2 regions of the Hydrogenophaga atypica genome follow, and region 2 is predicted to be linked to the other one. Evidence: predicted binding sites of a transcription regulator. Region 2 holds the regulator's gene; the other holds the start of a gene.
What was found. The regulator sigma-54, encoded in region 2, starts transcription at its own class of promoters, with help from an activator protein. The targets are predictions, from matches to a motif close to TGGCANGNAANCTGCTTT.
Positions count from the first base shown of each region.

Region 1: a site for sigma-54 is predicted at 1,498-1,515, ahead of ACFQPB_RS11990 (6-hydroxynicotinate reductase). Genes of this name have one in related genera too.

Region 1 covers NZ_JBHTCA010000007.1:68,929-74,051, forward strand. The annotation lists gene ACFQPB_RS11975 (TetR/AcrR family transcriptional regulator) at 1-309, opposite strand, end outside; gene ACFQPB_RS11980 (ferredoxin--NADP reductase) at 341-1,114, opposite strand; gene fdxA (ferredoxin FdxA) at 1,136-1,459, opposite strand; gene ACFQPB_RS11990 (6-hydroxynicotinate reductase) at 1,677-3,290, shown strand; gene ACFQPB_RS11995 (UPF0280 family protein) at 3,293-4,225, shown strand; gene ACFQPB_RS12000 (amino acid synthesis family protein) at 4,222-4,863, shown strand; gene ACFQPB_RS12005 (amino acid synthesis family protein) at 4,897-5,123, shown strand, end outside.
Region 2 covers NZ_JBHTCA010000005.1:219,402-224,524, reverse strand. The annotation lists gene ACFQPB_RS09990 (SPOR domain-containing protein) at 1-145, shown strand, start outside; gene ACFQPB_RS09985 (thiol:disulfide interchange protein DsbA/DsbL) at 383-1,033, shown strand; gene lptA (lipopolysaccharide transport periplasmic protein LptA) at 1,151-1,792, shown strand; gene lptB (LPS export ABC transporter ATP-binding protein) at 1,789-2,565, shown strand; gene ACFQPB_RS09970 (RNA polymerase factor sigma-54) at 2,568-4,097, shown strand; gene ACFQPB_RS09965 (THUMP domain-containing class I SAM-dependent RNA methyltransferase) at 4,223-5,123, shown strand, end outside.

The sequences.
Region 1 (5,123 bases), on a different contig from region 2:
CTCGGGCTGGTCGACATTGAGCTTGAGGCCTGCCTCGGCGTCGTTGAAGCGACGGTACAGGTCTTCGAGCACCGCGATGTACAGCCCCTCTTTGCTGCCAAAGTAGTAGTAGATCATCCGATCGTGCGACTTGGCGGCTTTGGAAATCTGGTCAATGCGCCCGCCCGAGAACCCGTGCTTGGCAAAAATGCGGGTGGCCGCGCGGAGGATGCTCTCCTGTGTTTCCTGGGCCGCCAGTTCGCGCACACCGGGCTTGCGCCCAGGAGCAGCGGGTTTGCGGGTGGTGGTTCGCGTGGCTGCGGTGCTCATGGGCGTTGGGGGCAGGGGCTAAAAGCGGTTTTCAGGATTCGGCGAAGGCGCGCTCGATCACGAAGTCGCCGGGGCGTGAGGTGTTGCCTTCGTTGAAGCCACGCGCCTCCAGCAGGTGCTTGAGGTCCTTGAGCATGCCTGGGCTGCCACAAATCATGGCGCGGTCGGTGGCCGGGTCCAGCGGCGGCAGGTCGAGGTCGGTGAACAGCTTGCCCGACTCGATGAGATCGGGAATGCGGCCCACGTTGCGGAAGTCCTCGCGCGTCACGGTGGGGTAGTACAGCAGCTGGCTGGCGATCAGGTCGCCCAAAAACTCGTGGCTGGGCAGGTGGTCGAGGATGAGGTCGTGGTAGGCCAGTTCGTCCACCGTGCGCACGCCGTGCACCAGAATGATTTGCTCGAACTTCTCGTAGGTCTCGGGGTCGCGCACGATGCTCATGAACGGGGCCAGGCCGGTGCCAGTGGAGAGCAGGTACAGGCGTTTGCCCGGCAGCAGGTAGTCCACCACCAGGGTGCCGGTGGGCTTGCGCCCGACGATGACGGTGTCGCCCACCTGGATGTGCTGCAGGCGCGAGGTCAGCGGGCCTTCCTCGACCTTGATGCTGAGGAACTCCAGGTGGTCCTCGTAGTTGGGCGAGGCGATGCTGTAGGCGCGCAGCAGTGGCTTGTCATTGACGCGCAGGCCAATCATGGTGAAGTGGCCGTTGTTGAAGCGCAGGGCGGCGTCGCGGGTGGTGGTGAAGCTGAACAGGCGGTCGGTCCAGTGCTGGACACTGAGCACGCGTTCTTCGATGAATGCACTCATGGTGGTTCCTAAGGCGAAGGGTCAGTCTTTTAACGTGTCGAATTTGTGGGTCCGGTCTTTCCACGCTTCTGCGTCGGGCAGCGGTGGCTTGCGCTTGGTGATCACTGGCCAGCCGGGTGCGCGCTCGGCGTTGATGGCAATGAAGTGCCGCTGATCGGCGGGCAGATCTTCTTCGGCATAAATCGCATTGACGGGGCACTCGGGGATACAGACCGCACAGTCTATGCATTCGTCCGGGTCGATCACCAGGAAGTTCGGGCCTTCCTTGAAGCAGTCCACCGGGCACACATCCACACAGTCGGTGTACTTGCAGCGCACACAGGCATCGGTCACGACATGGGTCATACGAGCTCCTGAAGTGGCGGACGTTGCGCCGCCGATATTGGCATAAACATTGCATGAGGAGAAACTGGTTTAGGGTTTACTCCATGGACAGTAAGCAAAGACTACATGAAAATCTTAGCTAGTTGATGTAGGGTTTACTCCATGTACATGTAGTGTATGCTACATTAAATTTCAATCACGCTCAAGTCGAGCGTGCATTTTTGAAGCGAGCAACAGCATGACCGAGCACACCAGAACAGACGGACTGCCGGGGATGGATGAGCCCCAGGTGCTGGAGCGGGCTCGCCCGCGCAGCGAGCGGATGGCCGAGACCAAGATCGAGTGCAACGCCTGTCCGGTCTTGTGTCAGATCACGAGCGGCCGCACCGGTGCGTGCGACCGTTATGCCAACCAGGATGGCGTGTTGATCCGTGTCGATCCGGTGGTGCTGTTGCGCAAGACGCTGGACGACCGTGGCGCCAAGCTGGTGCAGTTCGCCGGGCGTGTGGTGCAAAACGGTGCGCCCGATGCGCAGGAGGTGTCCGATGCGCCCGACTGGAATGGCGACCTGCTGCTGGCCGACGAGGTGTTTGTGACCGGTGTGGGTTCGTCCACCACCTACCCTGATTACAAGCCTGCACCCTTTATCGTCAGTTCCAAGGCGCAAGGCGTGGACATGGTGACCGTGGTCACCGAAGGCATCTTCAGTTACTGCAGCTTCAAGGTGAAGATCGACACCGATCGCTACCTGGGTCCCGAGCAAGCCAACGTGCGTTGCAAAGGTGAGGTGGTGGGGCACGTCACCACGGCGGAGTACGGCTCACAGATGTTGTCGCTGGGCGGTGTGCACCACCTCACCGGTGGGAGCAAAAAAGAAGGCCGCGTCACGGTGGACATGATGGCCGCGCTGGGCAACAAGAAGGCGGTGGAGCTGACCATCGACGGCGGTGCCCAGATCGTGATCCAGGCCGGCAAGGCGCCCATTGTCAACGGCGTGGAAGAGCAGCGCATGCGCGTGGGCTGTGGTTCGGCCACGGTGGGCATCTTCGCCAAGCAGTTGTACGGCAAGGTGGACGAGGTGGTGGTGGTGGACGACCACATCACCGGCGTGTTGACCGAACACCAGGCTGGCCGCTGCCTGGACATGCGGCCGTCTGGCATTGCCATGCGCGGGCGCAAGTCCACGCCCGGCCGCTACTTCCAGGTGGCCTTGCCCGGCACCGGCTGGGGCGGCACGTCGATCTCGGACCCGATGGAGGTGATCGAAGGTTGGGATGCCGATGTGGCCTGGCCCGGCCTGCGCCTGCTCATGACATCGACCACCGGCGAGCACGCCGCCTGGTACGTGCTGGACGACCAGCTGGTGCCGCGCGAACAGCCCATGCCCGAAGCGGTGCAGGCCGTGGTGGACCGCATCGGCGAGAACTGCGAGCCGTCCATGACCACGGTGTTGTTCCTGGCCGGCGCCGGTGGCAGCCTGCGCGCGGGCGCCACCGAAAACCCGGTGCTGCTCACCCGCAGCATCAAGGACGCGCTGGTCAACGTGACCTGTGGCGGTGCACCGGCCTATGTGTGGCCGGGTGGTGGCATCACCGTCATGCTGGATGTGATGCGCATGCCCGACAACAGCTTTGGCACCGTGCCCACGCCGGCCGTCATCGCCCCCATTGAATTCAGCATGCGTCTGGATCACTATGCAGCCCTGGGGGGGCACTTGGATGAGGTGCGCAGCCTGGAGGACGTGTTGCGCACTGGCGCGTGGCACAACGACGGCGCACCCACGCGCCGTCAATGGGTGCTCAACCACACCACCAACCCCTGGCCCCTGGGCCAGAAACCGCAGATCGGATGAATATGTTGGCGCAATGTCGGTCGCTCGCTGACGGGCGGCTCCACTTCCAGCACGGGCCGATGGACATTGTCCTCGGGGCCGAGGGTGATACCGCAGCGGTGCGGCAGGCGCACGCGCAGGCCTGGGAGCGCTTCCGTGGCCTCCTGCAGGCGTTGGTGGATGAGCTGCCGACGCTGCGTGCGCCGGTCGACGGTGTCTGCACACTGCGGGGCCCGGTGGCGCGCCGCATGTGGGCAGCGGCCGAGGTGCACCGTCCGGCTTTCGTCACGCCCATGGTGGCGGTGGCGGGCGCGGTGGCGCAGGAGCTGCTGCTGGCCTACGACCGCCCGGGCATCACCCGTGCGTGGGTCAACAACGGTGGCGACATCGCGCTGCACCTCACCCCGGGCACGTCGTTCCGCATTGGCCTGTACGCCCAGATTGAGCGCCTGGCACGCCTGGACGCGACGCATGGCTTGCAGGTGGACGGCGCCTTTGAAGTGGCCCACGGCAGTGCGGTGCGTGGCGTGGCCACCAGCGGGTGGCGCGGTCGCAGCTTCTCGCTCGGCATTGCCGACAGCGTGACGGTGTTGGCCGCCACGGCCGCCGAGGCCGATGCCGCCGCGTCCGTGATCGGCAACGCCGTCAATGTCGACGCCCCCGGCATCGTGCGGGTGCCGGCCCAACACCTGAAGGACGACAGCGACCTGGGCGACATCCCCGTCACGCTGGACGTGCCCGAACTCACCCCTTGGCAGGTGGCCGAGGCGCTGAAGGCGGGTCGCGAACAGGCCCTGGCCTTGCGTGCGGCCGGCCACATCCAGGCCTGCTTCATCACTTGCCAAGGCTGGACACTGTCCACCGAAACCAGCGGCACGGTGCCGCTGCCCCTCAACACCTCGCACGAAACAAATGCGCCGGGCCAAGCCGCCCGCGTGCTGGAGCTTCACCCATGATCGAGATCCGAAGAACCCACACCCACGTCGAAGACATCTTTCATGAGTTTGGCCCGGTGGCGGCGCAGCCGCTGCGCCGTGGCTTCATCGCCGCGGTGTTGACCAACCCTTTTGCGGGCCGGTACGAACCCAACATCCTGCCCATGATGGACGCGCTCAACGACGTGGGCACGCAGATGGCGCACCAGTTGCTGGCCGCCATGGGGGTGGACAGGGCGCAGATCGAAAGCTACGGCAAAGGTGCCATCGTGGGCGCGGCCGGCGAACACGAACACGGCGCTTTGTGGCATGTGCCCGGGGGTTACGCGATGCGCGAACTGCTGGGTTGGGGCGGCGACCGCGCGGCCTACATGGCCGGCAAGGGCGAAGACAAAACCGGCCAGCCGGGCAACGCCTTGTCCATCGTGCCTTCCACCAAAAAAGTGGGCCCGCCGGGCTGCACCCTGGACGTGCCCCTGACCCACATCAACGCCAGCTACGTGCGCAGCCACTTTGACGCCATCGAGGCGCGGGTGCCCGGTGCGCCACTTCCCGACGAGGTGGTCTACCTGCTGGCCATGGCCACCGGGCCGCGTGTGCACGCCCGTGTGGGCGGACTCAAAGCCGCCGACATCGCCAAATGGGATGGCCTGCGCTGAGGCCCTAGATCAATTGTTCTCACGAGGAAAACCATGACAGCCAAGATCAGAAAACTGCTTGTCCAGGTGGACGAGACCCGCATCGAAATGGGCCAGGCCATCAACCCGCCCACCCGCCGCGCCGTGGCCATGGCCGTGATCGAAAACCCCTGTGCCGGCCGCTACGAGCAGAACCTCGACGCGCTGATCGCCATTGGCGAAGAGTTGGGCGCGCTGCTGGGCGAGAAATGTGTGGCGGCGCTGGGCATTGCCCCAGGCGA
Region 2 (5,123 bases):
CAAGGTCACCGAACGCGAGCAGGCGGGTCAAACCGTCTACCGTGTGCGCACCGGCCCCCACCGTGCCAAGGCCGACGCCGACGCCACTCAGGCCAAGCTGGCCGGCAACGGCATTGAAGCCGCGCTGGTGCGCGTACAACGCTGAAGTGTTTTTGACCACCCCGTCGCTTGCCCACTGCGTGTGGCCACATCCCCCTCAAGGGGCGACACCAGCCGTCCGGCAGAGCCGGCCCGGCGGTGTCTCCCGGTTCGGCCGCTTCATGCGCCGCGGGTACGGCGCACATGCAATGGATCAGCGACACGCAGCCACGTTTTTGAACTTTTGCCGCCGTGTCGCGCTCCACTCGGAGCAACCGCCGTTTTGGCAAGGAGATTGTTGAACATGCAACGCCGCGAATTCACCCAGGCCGTGCTGATGGCCGGCACCGCCGCCACGGGCCTGTTGGGCGCCAGCCACGCGCAGGCCCAGGCCACCTTCAAGGAGGGCAGTGACTACCTCAAGCTGGGCCGACCGGCCCCCGTCGATGCGCCGGCCGACAAGGTCGAAGTGATCGAGTTCTTCTGGTACAGCTGCCCCCATTGCAACGCCTTCGAACCCGCGTTCGACGCCTGGGCGAAGCGGCAACCGGCCCACGTGGTGGTCAAACGCGCACCGGTGGCCTTTCAGGACAGTTTTGTGCCCCAGCAGCGCCTGTATTACGCGCTGGAGGCCCTGGGCAAGGTCGAGGAGATGCATCGCAAGGTCTTCCACGCCATCCACACCGAACGCCAGCGCCTGGCCACCCAGGACCAGATCGCCGATTGGGTCGCCAAACAGGGTGTGGATCGCGCCAAGTTCCTGGAGGCTTACAACGCCTTCGGCGTGGCCGGCAAAGCCCGCCGCGCCACCCAGTTGCAAGACGCCTACCAGGTGGACGGCGTGCCGTCTTTGGGCATCGCCGGCAAATACTTCACCTCGGGTTCGTTGGCGCAGACGCTGCCGCGCTCGCTGCTGGTGGCCGACCACCTGATCGCACAGTCGCGCAAGGGCTGAGCCACAGGCCCTGCTCCAGGCCCGCCCTCTTCCGGCGGGCTTTTTTGTGCCCGCGCCCCGGCTGGGGTCGGAAAGCACCGGCTTACAATGCCATGCAATTTCCATGCCCTACCCAACATGCCGTTCCCGACCCTGACCCACCTCTGCCAGGCCATGCTGCTGACCTTGGCCGCGTGCGCCGGTGTGGCAGCCTGGGCCGAGAAGGCCGACCGCGACAAACCCATGAACGTGGAGGCCGACGCCTTGCGCCACGAGGACGGCCGCCAAACCAGCGTGTTCACCGGCAACGTGGTGGTGACCAAAGGCAGCATCCTCATCCGGGGCCAACAAATCGAGGTGCGCCAAGGCGCTCAGGGCCAGCAGTTCGGCATCGTGCTGGGCAACGCGCAGCAACAGGCCTTCTTCCGCCAGAAGCGCGATGTGGTCGATGAACACATCGAGGGCGTGGCCGACCGCATCGAATACAACAGCCAGGCCGACACGGTGAAATTCATCGGCCGCGCCGTGCTGCGCCGCTACCGGGGCAGCAACCTGAACGACGAAACGGCTGGCAACACCATCGTCTACGACAACGGGGCCGACGTGTTCACGGTGGACGGTGGCACAGCCACCACGGCCGCCACCCCCAACAACCCCGGCGGGCGCGTGCGCGCCATGCTGACCCCGGTGCCCAAGGCCGACGCCAGCGCCACCGCCCCGGCAAACAGCCCCGCTCCCGTGCTCAAACCCAGCCCCAGCATGGGGCCAGGCAAGCAGTGAGCGCGCACACAGCTGCACCGCTGGCGCCCAAACGCCGGCTGGAAGCCAGTGGCCTGCAAAAGGCCTATGGCAGCCGCAAGGTGGTCAAGGACGTGTCGCTGGCGGTGGAAGAAGGCGAAGTGGTGGGCCTGCTGGGCCCCAACGGTGCCGGCAAAACCACATCGTTCTACATGATCGTGGGCCTGGTGCGGGCCGATGCGGGGCAGATCACGCTCGACGGCCAGGCCGTCGAACGCCTGCCCATCCACCGCCGGGCACGCCTGGGCCTGGGCTACCTGCCGCAGGAAGCCTCGATTTTTCGCAAGCTCAGCGTGGAAGACAACGTGCGTGCCGTGCTGGAGCTGCAGGACGACCCCGCCACCGGCAAGCCCTACACCGCCAAAGCCCTGGACGAACGCCTGACGCAACTGCTGGAAGACCTGCACGTGTCGCACCTGCGCTCGTCGCCGGCACCCGCCTTGTCGGGCGGCGAACGGCGCCGGGTCGAAATCGCCCGAGCACTGGCGAGCAACCCGCGCTTCATCCTGCTCGACGAGCCCTTTGCCGGCATCGACCCGATTGCCGTCATCGAGATCCAGCGCATCATCGGCTTCCTCAAGTCGCGTGGCATCGGCGTGCTCATCACCGACCACAACGTGCGCGAAACGCTGGGCATCTGCGACCACGCCTACATCATCAACGAGGGCCGCGTGCTGGCCCGGGGCACGCCTTCGGAGATCGTCGAAAACGCAGATGTGCGAAGGGTGTACCTCGGCGAGCATTTTCGAATGTGAACATGAAGCAAAGCCTTTCGCTTCGTGTTTCCCAGCATCTGTCGCTGACCCCGCAACTGCAGCAGTCCATCCGGCTGCTGCAGCTCTCCACGCTGGAGATGGCGCAGGAGGTCGAGCAGATGCTCGACGAGAACCCCTTCCTGGAGCGCAGCGAGGAGGTGGCCGAGCGCGAGGCGTTTGGGGTGGATGCCGAAAACGCGCCGGTCAGCACCGGCGACCAGGTGAGCGAATGGAGCGCGGACAGCGGCCCGGCGACCACCAGCAGCGAAAGCGACGACTTCAGCGAAGAGGTGGGCAGCAGCGAGCCCGACTGGGACGGTGATGGCACCGTGTCCTTCACGCCCGACGACGGCGAATGGGGCGGCGAGGCCGCGCCGCGCAACCGCAACAACGCCGACGATGAAACCGCCAGCGCCGCCGAGCTGGCCAGCGAACACATCAGCCTGCAGGCCCACCTGCACCAGCAGGCCCTGGGCCTGCGGCTCAATGAAGAGGAGCGCGCGGCGCTGTACTTCCTGATCGAATCGCTCAACGACGACGGCTACCTAGACGAGCCCATCACCGACCTCGCCGCCGCGCTGGCTGGCGACGACTGGGAGGCCCGTGAAGCCACCGAACAGGCCCTGAACCTGGCGCTGCACTGGCTGCAGAACATGGACCCGGCTGGTGTGGGTGCGCGCGATCTGGCCGAATGCCTGCGGCTGCAAATCGAAGAGCTGCGCAACAGCCCCGCCGCCCAGGCCGCGCTGGCCATGTGCGCGCAGCCGCTGGACCTGCTGGCGCGGCGCGACGCCAAACGCCTGGCCGCCGCCTGCCACCTGGACGAGGCCGTGGTGCGCGAGGGCCTGGCGCTGATCAGCCGGTTGGAGCCCAAGCCGGGCCGGCGCTTCGCCAACGTGGAACGCAACACCGTGGTGCCCGACGTCATCGTCACCAAGGCGGGGCGCGGCTTCAAGGTGCAGCTCAACCCCGACGTGATGCCACGCCTGCGGGTGCACGACATCTACGCCAACGCGCTGCGACAAGGGCGCGGCGACAAGGGCGAAGGTGCGGCCAGCATGCAGCAGCGGCTGCAGGAGGCGCGCTGGTTCATCAAGAACATCCAGCAGCGCTTCGACACCATCCTGCGGGTCTCCAGCGCCATCGTCGAGCGCCAGCGCAACTTCTTCATGCACGGCGAGCTGGCCATGCGCCCGCTGGTGCTGCGCGAGATCGCCGATGAGCTGGGCCTGCACGAATCCACCATCAGCCGCGTGACCACCGCCAAGTACATGGCCACGCCTTTTGGCACCTACGAGCTCAAGTACTTCTTCGGCTCCAGCCTGGGGACGGAGACCGGCGGCAACGCGTCGAGCACCGCCGTGCGCGCGCTGATCAAACAGTTTGTGGCGTCTGAAGATGTGGCCAAGCCGCTGTCGGACAACCAGCTGTCGGAAATGCTCAAGGAACAAGGCATTGAGTGTGCACGCCGCACGGTGGCCAAGTACCGCGAAGCCCTTCGTATCGCACCGGCCAACTTGCGCAAACGTTGAAATGACACAATGACGGCGGCGCCCGCGCCAGCCATGACGTGGCTCTCGCCGCATGAATGGGTCCCGTCATGGCGCAACGCGCCGTCCTACCAGTGGCGCAGCCACGAGGTCATTCCGTCATCACCATGAACCAACTCACCCTTTTCCTGCCCTGCGCCGCTGGCGTGGAGGACTTTCTGGCCGCTGAGGTCAAGCGCATCGTGGGCGTGGCCGATGGCGACATGTCACGCTCGCGCGGCGGTGTGTTGCTCAAGGCCAGCTGGCGCGACGCCATGCTGCTCAACCTGCACAGCCGCCTGGCGCAGCGCGTGTTGGTGGAGCTGGCCTACGAGCCGTACCGCAGCGAAGACGACATCTACGAGATCGCCTGCGGTGTGGCCTGGGAAATCTGGATGACGCCCCGGCACACGCTCAAGGTGGAGATCACCGCGCAACACAGCCCGCTCAAGAGCCTGAACTTTGCCGCCCTGCGGGTGAAGGACGCGGTCTGCGACCGCCTGCGCCACAAAACCGGCGAACGCCCCAGCATCGACACCACCTGGCCCGATGTGCGGGTGTTTGCCCACCTGACCGAAGGCCAGTGCTCCGTCTACATCGACACCTCGGGCGAGCCGCTGTTCAAACGCGGCTGGCGCGAGGACAAAGGCGACGCGCCGCTGAAAGAAACCCTGGCCGCCGCCATGATCGCGGCCACCGGCTGGGACGGCAGCCAGGGCGCCGCCCTGCCCCTGTACGACCCCTGCTGCGGCAGCGGCACCGTGCTCATCGAGGCCGCGCAGATGGCGCTGAACATCGCGCCCGGCAGCACACGCCGCTTTGCCTTCGAAAAACTGCTGCCCTTCCAGTCTCACGTGTGGCAGGGCATCAAGGCCCAGGCACAGGCCGCACAAAAGCCCTGGCCCGAAGGGCAAAAGCCCTTCATCTTTGGCAGCGACGTGGCCTTCCGCATGGTGGACTTCGCGCAGCGCAACGCGCAGCGCGCTGGCGTGGCACACGCCATCGAACTGCGCGGTGGCGACGCGCTGC